Regions from separate parts of the Priestia veravalensis genome, predicted to be linked through region 1. Evidence: predicted binding sites of a transcription regulator. Region 1 holds the regulator's gene; each other region holds the start of a gene.
The links. Region 1 encodes Rex, which represses fermentation and respiration genes when NADH is low (regulators of the CRP and FNR family bind a similar motif). Its sites were predicted from a motif close to TTGTGAAATATTTCACAA; they were not measured.
Positions count from the first base shown of each region.

Region 2: a site for Rex is predicted at 4,607-4,624, ahead of AS180_RS05700 (AtpZ/AtpI family protein). Genes of this name have one in related genera too.
Region 3: a site for Rex is predicted at 3,279-3,296, ahead of AS180_RS07825 (L-lactate dehydrogenase). Genes of this name have one in related genera too.

Region 1 is NZ_KQ758731.1:1,564-7,627, forward strand. Features, by position in the region: gene tsaB (tRNA (adenosine(37)-N6)-threonylcarbamoyltransferase complex dimerization subunit type 1 TsaB) at 1-300, shown strand, start outside; gene rimI (ribosomal protein S18-alanine N-acetyltransferase) at 305-754, shown strand; partial or broken gene tsaD (tRNA (adenosine(37)-N6)-threonylcarbamoyltransferase complex transferase subunit TsaD) at 751-1,751, shown strand; gene AS180_RS20555 (ABC-F family ATP-binding cassette domain-containing protein) at 1,873-3,813, opposite strand; gene AS180_RS20560 (redox-sensing transcriptional repressor Rex) at 4,089-4,733, shown strand; gene AS180_RS20565 (twin-arginine translocase TatA/TatE family subunit) at 4,766-4,948, shown strand; gene tatC (twin-arginine translocase subunit TatC) at 4,964-5,725, shown strand; partial or broken gene AS180_RS20575 (transposase) at 5,890-6,064, shown strand, end outside.
Region 2 is NZ_KQ758634.1:25,067-31,130, forward strand. Features, by position in the region: gene atpA (F0F1 ATP synthase subunit alpha) at 64-1,572, opposite strand; gene AS180_RS05675 (F0F1 ATP synthase subunit delta) at 1,588-2,133, opposite strand; gene atpF (F0F1 ATP synthase subunit B) at 2,130-2,642, opposite strand; gene atpE (F0F1 ATP synthase subunit C) at 2,762-2,974, opposite strand; gene atpB (F0F1 ATP synthase subunit A) at 3,066-3,779, opposite strand; gene AS180_RS05695 (ATP synthase subunit I) at 3,786-4,169, opposite strand; gene AS180_RS05700 (AtpZ/AtpI family protein) at 4,176-4,397, opposite strand; gene AS180_RS05705 (S8 family serine peptidase) at 4,717-6,064, opposite strand, start outside.
Region 3 is NZ_KQ758639.1:48,819-54,882, reverse strand. Features, by position in the region: gene AS180_RS07840 (sigma 54-interacting transcriptional regulator) at 1-1,749, opposite strand, end outside; gene AS180_RS07835 (DUF2627 domain-containing protein) at 1,895-2,155, shown strand; gene AS180_RS07830 (glycerophosphodiester phosphodiesterase) at 2,170-2,898, opposite strand; gene AS180_RS21585 (YycC family protein) at 3,015-3,143, shown strand; gene AS180_RS07825 (L-lactate dehydrogenase) at 3,402-4,343, shown strand; gene AS180_RS07820 (L-lactate permease) at 4,393-5,964, shown strand.

The sequences.
Region 1 (6,064 bases):
AATGAAGAGAAAGATCAGCTTGTTATTAATGAACAATGGGCTGGAAAATTGAAAGAATACAATGAGTCTATTTTATTTATTGGGAATGATATTGAAGCGCATAAAGAAATATTAACTAGCGTATTAGGAGAACAAGCACTCTTTGCATCCGTTTCACAATACAATCCTCGTCCAAGTGAATTAGCTTTTTTAGGTATGCAAAAAGAAGCAACTCCAGTTCATGCTTTTGTGCCTAATTACATTAGGTTAGCTGAGGCAGAAGCAAACTGGTTAAAAGCACAAGAAGCGAAAAATGAGTGAGAAAATGACTATGACATTGAAATTTCGTCTAATGAAAGTTGAAGATATTGATCAAGTTGTTGAAATTGAAAAACAGGCATTTGCAACACCTTGGAGCAAAGAGGCCTTCTATAACGAATTAACGGCCAATCAATTTTCTACCTACCTTGTAATGGAAATAGAGGAGCAAATTATTGGATATTGTGGAACTTGGATTGTAATTGATGAAGCGCATATTACCAATATTGCTATACTTCCTAAGTATAGAGGAAAAGGGTTAGGATATGCTTTGCTTAAAGCTGCGATGAATGTTGTGCAACAGCTAGGGGCACTTTCAATGACGCTTGAAGTAAGAACATCAAATCATATTGCACAGTCATTGTATAAAAAGCTAGGCTTTGAGGCTGGCGGCATACGAAAAAATTATTATTCTGATAACAATGAAGATGCATTAGTTATGTGGGTGAAATTATGACAAAAGAAAATGAAGTAATATTAGCAATAGAAACAAGCTGTGATGAAACGGCTGTTGCGATTATTCGAGGTGGTACAGAAATTGTTGCAAAATTGAAAGCCATAAACGCTTTGGGGGAGTTGTACCTGAGATTGCTTCACGGCATCATGTTGAGCAAATCACAATAGTTGTAGAAGAAGCTCTACATCAATCCAATATGACATTTGATGATATTGATGCAATTGCGGTAACAGAAGGACCAGGATTAGTAGGAGCATTATTAATTGGTGTCAACGCAGCTAAGGCGTTAGCTTTTGCTCATCAGAAGCCTTTAATTCCTGTACATCATATTGCGGGACATATTTATGCGAATCAACTTATTACGCCATTAAAATTTCCGTTACTAGCATTAGTTGTTTCGGGTGGACATACAGAACTTGTCTACATGAAAGAGCACGTTCGTTTTGAAGTCATTGGTGAAACAAGAGATGATGCAGCTGGTGAAGCATACGATAAAGTAGCACGTACGCTACAGTTACCATATCCAGGCGGTCCTCATATCGATCGTCTAGCTCAAGAGGGTGAACCCTTAATTGATCTACCGCGTGCCTGGTTGGAAGATGGCTCATATGATTTTAGTTTTAGTGGTTTAAAATCAGCAGTTATCAACACTGTGCATAACGCGAAACAAAAAGGTGAAGATATTAATCCACAAACATTAGCAGCTAGTTTTCAAGCTAGCGTAGTTGATGTTTTGGTAACAAAAACAGAAAAAGCTGTTCAAGAATATAACGTAAATCAACTGCTGTTAGCCGGTGGGGTAGCCGCAAATAAAGGGTTACGAGAGGCTCTACAGCAACGATTCGAAAAGTACTCTAATGTAGAGTTAGTTATTCCACCACTCTCTTTATGTACGGATAATGCTGCTATGATTGGAGCAGCAGCCAGCGTTTTATATCGTAAAGATAGAAGAGCGACCATGGCATTAAATGCGAATCCTGGGTTAGTGCTAGAATAGAGGATTGTGGATAATATAGTGGTTATCCACAATTTTCAATCAATTTAGAATTAACTGTGGATAATGCATATATTAAAGCCCATCACCAAAAGGTGTATGGGCTTCTTTTGTGTATAAACTGTTAGCTTTCCTCAATACTTAGCTGAAGTTCTTCCCACTCTTCCATTAATGTGGATAACTCTTGTTGAAAAGTTTGGTTCTCATTGTTTAAAAGCTGAGATTTTTCATGATCTTGGTAAATTACTGGGTCGCATAAAAGCTCTTCATTTTGCTCTAATTTTGCTTCCACTTCAGCAATTCGTTCTTCAATCTCTTCAATTCTTCTTTTTCGCTGCCTTAGAAGCTTTTTTTGTTCCTTATCTTGTATATATGACGCTTTGTCACTTTTCCCTACAGATAGTTCCTGAGCCATATTTGCTGCTTCAAGCTCTTTTCTTTCTTCCATTTCTGCTTTTTTCTCAACGTAGTAGTCATAGTCCCCTAAAAACTCTGTTGTTCCCTCTGGAGACAATTCGATAACCTTGTTGGTAACTCTGTTGATAAAGTAACGGTCATGGGAAACAAATAAAAGTGTACCTGGATAAGAGATTAATGCATTCTCCAATACTTGTTTACTATCTAGATCAAGGTGGTTAGTAGGCTCATCTAGAATTAAAAAGTTTGCTTTTTGCATCATCAGTTTTGCTAAAGCGAGTCTTGCTTTTTCTCCACCGCTTAGTGTGGAAACAACCTTTAAGACATCGTCGCCTGAAAATAAAAAATTACCGAGCACAGTTCGAATTTCTTTTTCAGTAGTAGTAGGGTAGTCGTCCCATAATTCATTGAGTACGGCTTTGTTAGACGTCAAGTTTGCCTGTTCTTGATCATAATAGCCTACTGCTACATTAGAACCGAATTGGATTTCTCCTGAAACAAAAGGAAGTTTATTCATTAAGCCTTTTAACAGAGTAGATTTACCAATCCCGTTTGGACCTACTAGGGCAATGCTATCTTGACGAGTAGCACGAAGGTTAATGTTTTTTACAATAAACTGATTTTCTTCATATCCAATGGAAAGGTTGTCAACTTTTAATACTTCATTTCCGCTTTGCCGTTCAATATCAAAGGAAAAGCTTGCACCTTTTTCACCATCGTTTGGCCGATCCATTAGCTCCATGCGTTCTAACTGTTTACGTCTGCTTTGAGCTCGCTTTGTTGTTGAAGCCCTAGCAATATTTTTTTGAATGAAATCATTAAGCTTTGCTACTTCATCCTGCTGTTTTTCAAATTGCTTCATCTCACGCTCATAGCGTTCGGCTTTTTGTGTTAAATAATTTGAGTAGTTACCAGGATATTTATAGGTGGTTTTTTGACTTACTTCATAGACTTGTGTAACCACTTTATCAAGGAAGTAGCGATCATGGGAGACAATTAGGATAGCGCCATCGTAATTTTGTAAAAATTGCTCTAACCAAGCCAATGTTTCAATGTCAAGATGGTTGGTAGGCTCATCTAAAATTAGCAAATCAGGTTTAGTTAATAACAGCTTAGCTAGAGCCAGTCGTGTTTTTTGCCCACCGCTTAGTGTAGAAATAGGGGTGGAGTAATCAAAGTTTGAAAAGCGAAACCCGTGCAGGATTGAACGAATGTCAGCTTCGTATTGGTATCCGCCTAGATCTTTAAAGGAAATTTGAAGCTGATCGTATTCCTTTAAAAGCTTTTCATAGTTGTTGGAATCCTGCTGATAAGAAGGGTCTCCCATTTTTTCTTCAAGCTTTCTTAGTTCTTTCTCCATTTTTTGCAATGGCTTGAAGACGGTTAACATTTCGTCCCAAATAGATAAAGTGGATTCTAACACTGTATCCTGTCCCATGTAGTCAATCGTTGTTTCTTTTGGCTTCATAATCTCTCCACTGTCGTAGGAAAGTTCACCAGAAATAATTTTTAGAAGCGTTGATTTTCCCGCTCCGTTTCGACCAACTAGTGCAATGCGGTCTTTAGATTGAACTTCAAGTTTTATATTTGATAAAATCGGGTCTGCCCCGTAATATTTCGTAATTCCGTTTAACTGTAGAATAATCATCGTTTCACCTCTACTCATTTCGACATAGTGTATTTTAACATATTTTTAAGACAGAAGTATGAATAGGTGCATGTCATAAGCATTTCCACAAAATTATGTGTAGAATTCATTATTACCACATAGACTGTGTTAAAATAAACTATAGACTACTGTTCATGAGTGAATAGAAGGTTCACTTAATGGAAGCGCTATCTAATTTAAAAAGAGAATCTTGCTAAGTCAAGCGGAGATCTGAACGATAGCCATTATATCTATCGTAATTAAGGGGGCACAAGATGAATACAGAAAACTTAAAAATACCACAAGCTACAGCAAAGCGGTTGCCGCTATACTATCGTTTTATTAAAAATCTACATGCTTCTGGTAAGCAACGTGTATCGTCAGCAGAATTAAGCGAAGCGGTGAAAGTAGACTCCGCTACAATTCGTCGCGATTTTTCCTATTTTGGAGCCTTGGGTAAAAAGGGATATGGCTATAACGTCAATTATTTACTAAGTTTTTTTCGCAAAACATTAGATCAAGATGAAGTAACCAGAGTTGCTCTGATTGGTGTTGGTAATCTTGGAACAGCTTTTTTAAACTACAATTTCATTAAGAATAACAATACAAAAATTGAATTTGCTTTTGATGTTATTGAAGAAAAGGTGGGCACTCACGTTGGAGACGTACCCGTTTATCATTTAGATAAGCTTGAAGAACATATGACAGAAGATATTTCTGTTGCGATCCTAACAGTTCCAGCTACAGTGGCACAGCAAATTACGGACCGCTTAGTCAAATGCGGAATCAAAGGTATTTTAAATTTTACCCCTGCCCGTTTAAATGTGCCAAGCTCTATTCGTCTGCATCACATTGATTTAGCCGTAGAGCTTCAGTCGCTGGTTTACTTTTTGAAAAATTACCCTGAAAATAATATATAATAGAATATATATGTAATAAAGGAGGGGAAACCATGGGATTAAGTGCAGGTAGTGTGATTTTAATTGTAATTTTTGCACTTTTAGTTTTTGGACCAAAGAAGCTTCCCGAGCTTGGTCGAGCTGTAGGCCACACGTTAAGGGAGTTTAAAAGTGCCACTAAAGGAATAATGGAAGATAACGAAGACGAGGGCAAGAAGAAAGAACGAAATCAATAGAGGAATGATTGACATATGAACGAACAAGAAATGTCTGTATATGATCACATTGGTGAACTGCGAAAAAGGATTTTAATCGTCGTCTTTTTCTTTTTTATTGCTACAATTGGCGGTTTTTTCTTAGCGGATCGCGTTATTATTTATCTACAATCAGCAGACGAGGCAAGCTCGCTAACAATGAACGCATTTAAATTGACCGATCCGGTTAAGATTTATATGCAGTTTGCGTTTGTAATTGGATGTGTTGTTTCTGCTCCTATTGCGCTCTATCAATTATGGGCATTTATAAGTCCAGGCTTGTATGATAAAGAGCGAAAAGTAACTCTTGGATACATTCCAATTTCAATTATCCTATTTCTTACTGGTATTTCGTTTGCTTACTTTGTTCTCTTTCCTTTTGTAGTAGAGTTTATGATTCGAATAGCGGATAAGCTAGATGTTAACCAAGTTATTGGTATCAATGAATATTTTTCATTTTTATTTCAGCTTACGCTACCATTTGGTCTATTGTTTCAATTACCCGTTGTCATTATGTTTTTAACAAGACTAGGTATTGTGACGCCACAGTTCTTAAGCAGTATCCGGAAGTACGCTTATTTTGTGTTATTAGTCATAGCGGCTTTTATTACACCTCCAGAATTGTTATCACACCTAATGGTTACAATTCCTTTATTCATCCTTTATGAAATTAGCATTATTATTTCTCGCATTTCCTATCGTAAAATGTTGAAACATAGACAACAATATGAAGAAGCCGTTGGAATTTCTTCTGAATAACAAAAAAAGAGGCTGGGACAAAACCCTCCTCTGAACCGAAAAAGCCGGTGAAATTTTACGACGAGTAAAATGTCACCGGCTTTGTTTATTTTTACATTAAAATAAGGACCACTTCTGATAAAATAAAGTTACCATACAAAATCTTATCGGAAAGAAGGGTCCTTATGTTTAAAGATTATAACATGAATCAAGTGGTTTTGCCTTTAGATTTAGAAATAAAATTACAAGAAAATGATATTGCCTTCGCCGTTCACCATCTCGTTGAACATATTCCAGATGAAGCCTTTGCCGGCTTCTTACAGAAAACGGGGTGTCCTGCTTACCATCCACGCATGATGA
Region 2 (6,064 bases), on a different contig from region 1:
CATAAGTTCACCTTTACCTTAATAAAAGCTTGTCTTAACATACCATTTTGACAAAATTAACGATTACTCAGATGCTACAAATGTTTTCTTGAACACTTCAAGAGCAGACTCAAATGCACCATCTTCAGGCAGTCCACCAGTTGTACGAATTGTTTCAAGAACTTCTTTACGATTTGAATCTAACCATGCTAAGTACTCATCTTCGAAACGAGTGATATCAGCAACTGGCACATCATCTAAGAAGCCTTTTGTTAACGCATATAAAATCGCTACTTGTTTTTCTACACGAAGCGGCTTGTGTAAGCCTTGTTTTAATACTTCTACTGTACGTGCACCACGGTTAAGCTTGGCTTGTGTAGCTTGGTCAAGGTCTGATCCAAACTGAGCAAATGATTCAAGCTCACGATAAGATGCTAAATCCAAACGCAGCGTTCCAGCTACTTTCTTCATCGCTTTAATCTGAGCTGATCCACCTACACGTGATACTGAAAGACCTGCGTTAATCGCTGGGCGTACACCTGAGAAGAATAAGTCAGACTGCAAGAAAATCTGTCCATCCGTAATCGAGATTACGTTTGTTGGAATATAAGCAGATACGTCTCCTGCTTGTGTTTCGATAAATGGAAGAGCTGTTAATGACCCTCCACCTTTAGCGTCTGATAATTTTGCAGCACGCTCTAATAAACGAGAATGTAAGTAGAATACATCCCCTGGATATGCTTCACGACCTGGAGGACGACGAAGTAATAATGAAAGTTCACGGTATGCAGATGCTTGTTTTGTTAAATCATCATAGATAACAAGTACGTGTTTGCCGTTATACATGAACTCTTCACCCATTGTTACACCAGCATAAGGTGCTAAGAACAGCATTGGTGCTGGTTGAGAAGCAGATGCTGTTACAACAATTGTGTAATCAAGCGCTCCATGCTTACGCAATGTCTCTACTACGTTACGTACTGTTGACTCTTTTTGCCCAATAGCTACGTAAATACAAACCATATCTTGGTCTTTTTGATTTAAAATTGTATCAATTGCTACAGATGTTTTACCTGTTTGGCGGTCACCAATGATAAGCTCACGCTGACCTCGACCAATTGGTACAAGAGCGTCAATCGCTTTAATACCTGTTTGAAGTGGCTCATGTACAGATTTACGATCCATAACGCCAGGAGCTTGGCTTTCAATTGGACGTGTTTTTGTTGTTCCAATTGGGCCTAAGCCGTCTACAGGTTGACCTAATGAGTTTACAACACGACCAATTAATTGTTCCCCTACAGGAACTTCCATGATTCTTCCTGTACGACGTACCTCATCCCCTTCACGAATTCCAGTGTAAGGTCCTAAGATAACGATACCGACATTGTTTTCCTCTAAGTTTTGTGCCATACCCATGACACCATTTGAAAATTCAACTAACTCTCCAGCCATGACATTGTCGAGGCCATGAGCACGTGCGATACCATCCCCAACTTGGATAACAGTACCTACATCACTCACTTTAATCTCAGACTGATAGTTTTCAATTTGCTGTTTTATCAGCGCACTAATTTCTTCAGCTTTGATGCTCATGAATTTCACCCCTATCTACGATCTATGTGCAAGAAGTTCGCGATGTACCGATTCTAATTTTCCGGAAATACTTCCGTCATAAATACGGTTGCCGATGCGAAGCTTCACGCCGCCGATTAGGCTCTTATCGATTACATTTGAAATATATAATGAATGCTTTCCTACTTTTGGTGCAAATGTTTCAGAAATAGCACGCTCTTCATCTGAAGATAATGCTTTTACAGAGTATACTGTAGCTGCAGCTACACCTCGTGCTTCATTTGCAAGAGCACGATACTCACGAGTAATCTCCCCTACTACTTGGATGCGATGACGATCTAATAATAAAAGGAGCGTATTTTGAACCGTTTCTGTCAACGTTGAAAACGTTTGGCGAACTAAGTCTTTTTTTCGGTTGGTTGAAATTTTTGGATGCGTTAACACTTCAATTAAATCATCGTTTTGAGCGAAAACTGCTTCCACTACGTCTAACTCTTCTTGTAAAGCATCGATTGATTGCTTTTCAGAAGCTAATTGAAAAAGAGCTAATGCATAACGCTTCGCGACTGCCGACTGACTCATCGTACATCCCCTACTTCTTGAATGTACTCATTGATCAATTTCTCTTGATCTTGCTCTGACAATTCTTTTTCAATCACTTTCGACGCGATTAATACAGATAATGATGCAACTTGCTCACGAAGTGCAGTAACTGCTTGATCTTTTTCTTGCTGAATTTCTTGTTTTGCTAATGCTTTTAAACGCTCAGACTCTTCACGCGCAGCAGCAACAATTTCTTCTTTTTTCTCTTCAGCAGATTTTCTTGCGTTTTCCATTAAAACTTGAACCTCTTCACGAGACTGTTTTAACAGCTCGCGCTGCTCCTCAACAAGCTTCTGTGCTTGTTGATTCTGCTGTTCAGCTGAATCAATTTCACTTGCAATATGCTCTTCACGCTGTTTCATGATACCCATTACTGGACCAAACGCGAACTTACGTAACAATGCTAGCAAGATAAGGAACATTACTAATTGGAATAAAATATCTCCACCGTTAAAGCCTGATGCTCCTAATACAAACGTATTTGACACGGCTGCTTCACTCCCTTCAAAGACTTAACATCTATGATTTTGCTCATTAAAGACATAAAGCAATGGCGAAGGTTCTTTTCGAATGATCTTCGCCACTTTTAAACGTTTTAAGTTACTGATTATTGACCTTGAACCATGAACGCGATTACTACAGCGATAATAGGAATCGCCTCTACTAATGCAACCCCGATGAACATTGTCGTTGTTAATGTACCACGTGCTTCTGGTTGGCGAGCGATACCTTCTACTGTTTTTGATACGATAAGACCGTTACCGATACCAGCACCTAGTGCCGCTAAACCAATTGCAATTGCAGCTGCTAATAAACCCATTTTATAAAGTCCTCCCTTAGTGAAATAGAATTTTTTCAACATGTTTTAAACTCGCTCAAAACGGGTAAAGCTTGAGCGAAGGTTTTATAAATTAATGGTCTTGACTCACTTTGTGTGCCAGGTAAACCATTGTTAACATTGTAAAGATAAAAGCTTGAATTGCACCTACGAAAATACTGAAGCCTTGCCATGCCAATGTTGGCACAACTGCCCCAAATAATCCAAGAGCAGTACCACTTGTAGCAAGCCCTGCTAATAAAGTTAACAGAATTTCTCCTGCATAGATATTCCCGAAAAGACGTAGACCAAGCGTTAGCGTATTTGCAAACTCTTCAATAATCTTTAATGGGAATAGAAAAGGCATTGGTTTGAAGTAATCTCGACCATATTCTGCAAATCCCTTCATCTTAATACCATAATAATGTGATAAGACAACGACCATTGCTGCTAGAGTCAATGTAATCGTCGGATCAGCAGTCGGTGATTTCCACCATAATTCGTGATCGACAACAACGGCAAATGGTAATCCTAACATATTGGCGACAAAGATATACATTAGTAGCGTTACACCTAATGTTAAGAAACGACCACCCGTCTTCCAATCCATTGTGCTGTTAATGAGGCCTTTCACAAAGTCTAATACCCATTCCAGGAAGTTTTGCATACCTGTAGGCTTCATTGCTAAAGTACGAGTACATAAAACTGCAATTAAAAACACAATGACTGACGCCACGGTAATCATCAACATGTTACTGAGATTAAACGTAAGACCAAAGAAATCTTGAGTTGGTGATTCATGACCCAACTATATTCACCTCTCTTCCCATCTCCTGCGTATATTTTGAACAACTAAATCTATGATAATGACAAGATAGGATGTCATTAATCCCATAACTACACCAATAATATGAAAAGTATTTGGATAAGAGATTGTAATTACAACTGCTAGAGCAGCGGTTGCAAACCTTGCAAATGTTCCTACTGAACGAGGTCGTTTTCCTTCATCCAGCGCTTGTCCAAACTGTTTAGCCCTTCTTACTAAAACCCAAAGGTTATACAAACTGAGTGCTGTACCTAAAATCAGGCCTAAAAACACGGTTTGATAAGGAGTAAATCCCAATCCGAGAACGTATAGTGCTAGTAAATAAAATATGTAGGATCGAAGTCTTGGAAATAAATGTTGCAATTCTTGCATGGATTATTAATCTCCTGAAAAAAATTGTCGGACTGTGCGCAGCATGGCATAGACGCCAACTGCAAGCCCTAAAAGAAGGCCTAAAACTAAAAAAAGTGGCTCAGTCCCAACTTTTCCATCAATCCATTTGCCACCAAATAGACCGATTAATACGGAACCTGCTAACTGAGAAAGAATGGTGGACATCAATGCAATCGCTTGTAATGAATGCCGTTTTTGCTTAGTCATTTAGAAAACCCCTTTTTGGTAAATTCTTTTTTTTCAAAAAAATCTACATACTCTACTCTAAAAATATGCGAGCTTATGTATAAATCACCAAAAAAGTTAAAAACAGTTAGTCAAAAACACAAGCGAACCTTGATTTTCAAGTGTTGAAAACCTTATCATTTATATCCATTGTTAGCATACAATAGCGCATATTTAATGTCAATGTGTTTAAGCTAAAAACTTCACAATCTAAAAAGGGATGTTCACATTTTTGCCACACATATTTCATATTTAAATAAGACCAATGTAAAAGGGCGTAAAACCTTGGTTTTACGCCCTTTTAATCAATTACTAGCCCTGCGTTTGCTACCTCTGTTTTACCATCTTTTTTAGCGTATGCGAACACTTTATACTCACCTTTGGGCAACTCTTCCTGCAGCTGAATTTTCCGTTTTAACATCCCTCTTTCTAGTTTTTTATCTACATCTAAATAAGAGACAAACCGAAGGGTGTCTATGTCATAAACAGCAATGCCAAATTCATCTGCTCCTTCAGGCAAAAACAATTCGTATAGATACGTTTTTTCGTCACTTCCCTGTACGGCCTGTAGTCCCATAACACGAGGATAATTTGGCTTTTCAACCATATACAAATAGGGTATTGATATTGTTTCACGTGAATCACGAATTTCTAAACGCCCATCATATATGCCTTTTTTCTTTTGATGGCTGTTTACCTGAAGATCAACTGCAATGGTCTTCGTTTCTTTCGGCTTCAATGTGAAAGAAAGCGGTACTCTCCAAATTTCTCCAAACGTTTTTGTTGGAGGCGTAACATGATAAACGTTTTTGTAATTCGCCTCATTAAAAATACGCATTTTAATCCTTTTGTTACTTTGTCCTTCAAAAACTCCAAACGACAGCGTGCTAGGTGATAACAGCGTTGTTGCCTTTACAGCACGTTCCACTTGAATTCTTCCTGCTCCTTGTTCATACGAGTGATAGAGCTCACCCTTTAAGTTACGAATTGGCTTTGCCGTACTCATAAGTGCCGCTTTTACTTGTTCTGGAGACCAATTGGGGTGAGCCTGTAAAAGTAACGCACAGGCTCCCGCTACGTGAGGTGCTGCCATGCTTGTTCCATTTAAAGGCTCATACCCGTTCGGTACCGTACTCCTAATTTGGTAACCTGGTGCTACCACATCAGGTTTGATATCCCAAGTGCTCGTAACTGGACCTCTGGAGCTAAAAGGAGTAATGATGTCTTCTACAGTTTTCATAGAAGCGAATGCATACGCGTTCCCTTTTTGAATTTCTTTCTTTATGGATTCTCCTACATCACTCGAAACCATAACTACTGGAATTGAAAACGATTCACTTACACTCTCGTCTACCACTCCATTAATAGCATGGTATACAATTACAGCTTTAGCTCCAGCTTTTTCAGCTTTACTGATTTTTTTAGACAGAGAGATTTCTCCTGTTTTCATAAGGACAACTTTGTTTCCAACATCTGCTACTTCCCTTCCGCTTCCTGCGTCCGTTAATACAATTGTCTGATCAATATCCCACTTCGCGGCATTTGGTAAAGGAGATAGAGAAATTTGCTGTGATAACTTTTCCATTTTTATAAATGGAATACGTGTCGGAGAAACTGAAGCACCAACCGAAATAGCTTGTTGAGCCGTT
Region 3 (6,064 bases), on a different contig from region 1:
TGGCCAGTCATAGTGGACAAGCAATTTTAATGCATCCTCTGATAGACCTTCTACACTTCTGCCATAGTCTTGGTTAATTTTCGTAATTAAGTGTAGCGCCAAGGTCTCGATGTCTTCTTTTCGCTGTCGAAGAGGTGGAATTTGAATTGGAATTTTATTCAATCGATAGTAGAGATCTTGTCTAATTGTTCCGTCGGCAATCCCTTGTTCCAAATTCACATTCGTTGCCGCAATCACTCGCACGTTTACAGGAATAGAGCTGGTCCCCCCCACTCGTACTAGCTCCTTTTCTTGTAGTACTCGTAATAGTTTTGCTTGCATATGTGCTGATAATTCACCGATTTCATCTAAGAAAATACTTCCGTTATTCGCTTCTTCAAACAACCCGCGCTTGCCACCCCGCTTAGCACCTGAAAATGCTCCTTCTTCATAACCAAAGAGCTCGCTTTCTAAAAGAGATTCCGATAACGCAGCGCAGTTTACGCGTACAAATTTGTTATACTTTCGTTCACTTGCATTATGAATAGCATGGGCAAACAGCTCTTTTCCAGTTCCAGACTCTCCGCGCAGCAAAACCGTTGCAGGCGTTTTAGCTGCTAGTTTTGCTTGTTCAATGGCTAACAAAAATTCTTCAGATTCACCAATAATGTCAGCAAATGAATACTTTGCTTCTAGCGTACGAATAATTTGGCGCGCTCTGTTTAATTCCGTCGTAAGCTGCTGTATCTCTGAGATATCGTGAATAACGCCTACGCTCCCTTTTAACTTACCATCCACGATAACCGGAGCAACGTTTACAACAACATCTTTTTTGTTCGGTCCCACTTTCATGCTGACACCGCGCACAGCTCTTCTTGTTTTTAACACCTGCATGTGCATGCTTTCTCCTTCAGAAATGTCTGTGGTTGCCGGCTTCCCAATAATATCTGAGCGCTGAAGTCCCGTGATTTTTGTATAAGCAGGGTTTATTAATAACCCAACACCTTCTTCATCCACAACTGAAATGGCTTCTTCTGATGACTGAATGATTGCTTCAAGCATTGTTTGAATATCCTTTAAATTAGTTACTTCCTCAGCTAAATTCACCACTTCTGTAATATCTTTAAAAACAGAAAACGCTCCAAATAATTCTCCTTTTTCATTAATCATAGGAATGCGTGACGTAATTACTTTATGACTGTTCGTAATGGTAAACTCTTGATTATAATCCGTCCGTTTTGTCAGTAAAGTCGTTGGTAACTCACTCGCTGGAATGGATTCATGAATATGCTTTCCAATGACGTTTTCACTTTTTAAGTTTGTAATTCGTTCAGCACTTTTATTAAAGAGGGTTATTTTTGCCTCTTTATCTACAACAATCATTGCATCATGCGTAGAGTTAAAGATCAGGTTATATTTATCTGATTCATGCGTTAACCGCTCAATTAATTCTTCTTTTTGCTCCATTAAGCTAGCCATCATTTTAGCAACTGATCCTGGAATCAACAGCGTATTACTTTGTTTTTGCTTATGTAATTCCTGAAAGACACGTTCACTTCCAGTCGCATCTACAATCACATCCACACCTTGGTGAAGAAAAGATGACCAGCTTGTGGACACTTTTATCCCTAATTGCTCTGCATACTTCATCGCTGGCGCCTCAGAGTTAACATCTACTACTCCAGCTACCTTTACGCCTTCCGCTTCTTCAATCATCTTTAATACGGCCAACCCACCCGTGTTAGCACCAATAATCAACACAGTTTGCATATTTTTTCACCTTTTTCATTTAAAATGGAAAAATACCCTGCAACTTCTTGCACCACTTTATCATATAAAACTTTAAACAGTCTTGACAATTTTTTTTGCTGTTTTATCATTTAAGTAAGACAAACCAGGAAAGGATTTCCTAACTATGATGAGGATTATTGCATTGCTCATTTTATTAATTCCCGGAGTTTTAGCAGGTTATGGCATTAAATTAATGAGAGATATGGTGTTTGGCATTTTACAGCCGCCTTTTTCATCCTTAATGCTTCAGTTCACTGTAGGGTTGCTATTTTTTGTAATTGGTTTAGGATTTGTAGCAGGTTTTATTCTTCATCGAGATCGAAAGCGTCAAAAGGTTCAACCTCGCTTTCAGCAAAAAAAAGAAGCATCTCTATCAAAAAAATAGAGTTGCTTCTTTTTTTACATACGTTTATTAGCAAATTCATTAACCATCTTCTCAGGATAATCAGTGATGATGGATTCACAGCCATATCCGTATAGCTGTTTCGCTAGCTTCACATCATTCACCGTATATGGACGCACAGGGATACGATAGTCTTTGGAAGCAGCTACGTTTACTTGATTAACCGTACGATAATTTGGATGAAGTGCTCTAGCACCAAGGTGTTGAGCATAAATCCAAGGCTCAAACATTGGGTATGAGTATAAAATAGCGGTTTCAATGGTTGAATCAAAAGATGTTACTCTCGCTAAGCTATTATGATTGAATGAAGATATAATGATACGGTCTTTCATTTTATAATAGTAAATAAGGTCCAGTACTTTCATTTCTAAATAAGGATAGTCAAACAAGTTGTTTTTCAATTCAATATTAACAGAAAACTGTTGATTAGAAGCCCAAGCTAGTACTTCTTTTAACGTAGGTATTTGACACGCGCCGTATTTCTTTTTAAATTTATAGCTCGCATCAAGGCTTCTTAATTCTTTATAATTAAAGTCCCTTATATACCCTTTACCATTTGTTGTACGATCAACTTTTTCATCATGAATAACCATGAGCTCATCGTCTTTGGACATATGAACATCAAGCTCAATTCCATCTGCTCCTACTCTGATTGCTTCTTCAAACGAAATCATTGTATTTTCAGGAAACGTCCCTGCTGCTCCTCTGTGACCCATAATACGCATACTTGCTCAATCCCTTCATTATGACTTATGATTAACAAGGTAGTTGCAATTTATCATAATGCTTACACATATATTTTACAAGAGAATAGGAGTTGATATGTATGAGACCATTATAAATCTCACCTGATACGGCTGTCAAACTAGCTGAAAAACTAAACGTTCCTTTAGAACAACTTATGCACATGCCCCAGCATATCCTATTGCAAAAGCTTGCTCAGCTGGATAAAGAAGACGACAAGAGCTAATGATAGATCACTGGTATTATGGAGCGATCCAAGATAAGAAAGGCCTTTTAAGAAGGTCTTTTTTTTATTTAATTAACTTTTAACAAAAATGATATTTTATTATTGCAAAATGAAAAAGTAAGTGTTATTATCTGATTGTGAAATACTTCACAATATCTAATTCGCCGAAATGATTACAAAAAATTAAAGATGATTTGTTTTTTATTTATCTAACTATGTGAAATTTTTCACATACTATTTGCTTGAGGAGGCATTCTTATGGAAATGACATTAGGAAACAAAGTTGTGTTAGTAGGTACAGGTGCAGTTGGAGCAAGCTATGCCTATTCATTAATGAACCAAGGTATTTGCGATGAGTTAGTGTTAGTTGACTTAAACGAAGAAAAAGCACGCGGTGATGTAATGGATTTAGCTCACGGTATCGTATATGCTCCAAGCTCTATGCGCATTTCTTTTGGAACGTACGATGATTGCAAAGATGCTGCTATTGTCGTAATTTGTGCAGGAGCAGCTCAAAAGCCAGGAGAAACAAGACTTGACCTTGTTCATAAAAATGTCAAAATCTTTGAACACATCGTGAATGGAGTCATGTCCTCTGGATTTAATGGTATTTTTTTAGTAGCGACAAACCCAGTTGATATCCTTACTTATGCCACATGGAAATTTTCAGGACTTCCAAAGGAACGCGTGATTGGTTCAGGCACCATCCTTGACTCAGCTCGTTTCCGTCATCTCCTCAGTGAAGAGCTTGGCGCAGCTCCAACGAGCGTCCACGGTTATATCATTGGAGAACACGGAGATTCTCAGCTTGCCGTTTGGAGTGGTGCTAACATTTCTGGAACACCAATCGCAGATCAGCTATCATCAGAACGAAAAGAAGAAATTGCTGTTCAAGTACGAAATGCGGCTTATGAAATTATCAAATCAAAAGGTGCTACTTATTATGGTATCGCAATGGGATTAGCTAGAATTACGAGAGCCATCTTGAGAAATGAGCAGGTTGTCCTTCCAGTAGGAGCCTATCTAGACGGAGAATATGGTGAACATGATATTTATGTAGGTGTTCCAAGTATCATTCACCGTGGAGGTGTAAAGAAAGTCTTAGAACTTCCGTTAGATAAGTCCGAACATGAAAAATTCTCAAAATCTATTCAAACGTTAAAAGAAATTCAGCAGCCATTTTTCTCTTTACCAAACTAAGCAGGAAGCGAGAAAGTTCGCTTTCTCGCTTTCTAAAGGAGCCATTCATATGCTTGTTGATACGTATAATCCATTTCAAAACCTTACGCTTTCAGCACTTATTGCAGCTATTCCCATTATCTCATTTTTAATATGTTTGACCCTTTTTAAAATGAAAGGAATTTATGCAGCACTGTTAAACTTGGGTATTACGCTCTTTCTTGTTATTTACTTTTTTGACCTTTCACCTACGCATGCATTCGGCAGCGTTATTCAAGGGTTCGTTCAAGGTATCTGGCCTATTGGCTATATTATTATTATGGCTGTGTGGCTTTATAAAATTGCCGTTGAAACTGGAAAATTTGATGTTTTAAGAGGTAGTATTATTAACATTTCCAGTGATCAGCGACTTCAGCTATTGCTCATCGGCTTTTGCTTTAATGCCTTTTTAGAAGGAGCTGCAGGCTTTGGTGTGCCAATTGCAATTTGCGCCGTACTACTTGTTTCACTCGGTTTTAAGCCACTTCAAGCAGCTATGCTTTGCCTAATCGCGAACGGAGCATCTGGTGCATTTGGCGCCATTGGGATTCCAGTAGCGATTGTTGATACTTTTCAGTTAGAGAACGTAAGTGCCATGGATGTATCGGTGCAAACGGCTTTAACTCTCCCTTTCATTAACTTTACGATTCCTTTTTTACTTATCTTTTTAATTGATGGATGGCGAGGAGTTAAAGAAACGCTCCCTGCTATTTTGGTCACATCTTTTGTTTATACTAGTGCACAAGCCGCTATGACCATCCTAATTGGGCCGGAGCTTGCTGATATTATTCCTGCGCTTTTAGCAATGGGGGCACTTGCTCTTTTCTTACGTAAATGGCAGCCAAAGCGTATTTTCTTGCTAAATGGACAAGCCCCTACTGTGAGAAAATATCCAGTAAAAGAAGTTATTCTTTCTTGGTCACCTTTTTATTTGTTAACAGGATTTGTACTAATCTGGAGCCTTCCTGTTTTCAAATCTCTTTTCCAACCAGGAAACCTGTTATCACCTTTTGTTTTCACTTTTAATGCTCCTGGAACACCTATTGTACTTTCAATTGATTTCATTGGAGCAACAGGAACGGCCATCCTTTTTGCTGCTATAACGACTGTTTTAACAACGAAAAACATTAACCGTTCTCGGAGCATAACACTTCTAGGAAAGACAATCAAAGAATTTATCATTCCTATTGGGATGATCTGTGCTGTTATCAGCATCGCTAAACTAATGACATATGGTGGCTTAACAATGGCACTTGGGAATGCCGTAGCCGAAGCAGGTCAAATTTTTCCTTTGTTCTCCCCTGTTCTCGGCTGGATTGGTGTTTTTATGACGGGATCTGTTGTGAATAACAACACGCTGTTTGCTCCAATCCAAACAACGGCCGCAGCTTTAATTGGAACAAACCCTTCTATGCTAGTTGCTAGCAATACAGCTGGAGGAGTCATGGCAAAGCTCGTATCCCCGCAGTCAATTGCTATTGCAACAGCAGCAGTTGGTCAAACAGGAAAAGAAGCTGAGTTAACCAAGATGACGCTTCGCTACAGCCTCGCTTTACTTTTATTTGTTTGTATTTGGACTTTTATCTTATCCCTTCTTCAATAAAAAGAGGCTGGGACATAAGTAATTCAGCCAATGATAAACCTGAACGATTGAGAGTTTCTCACTTTTAATCGTTCAGGTTTTTTGGTTGATTGTGAAAACA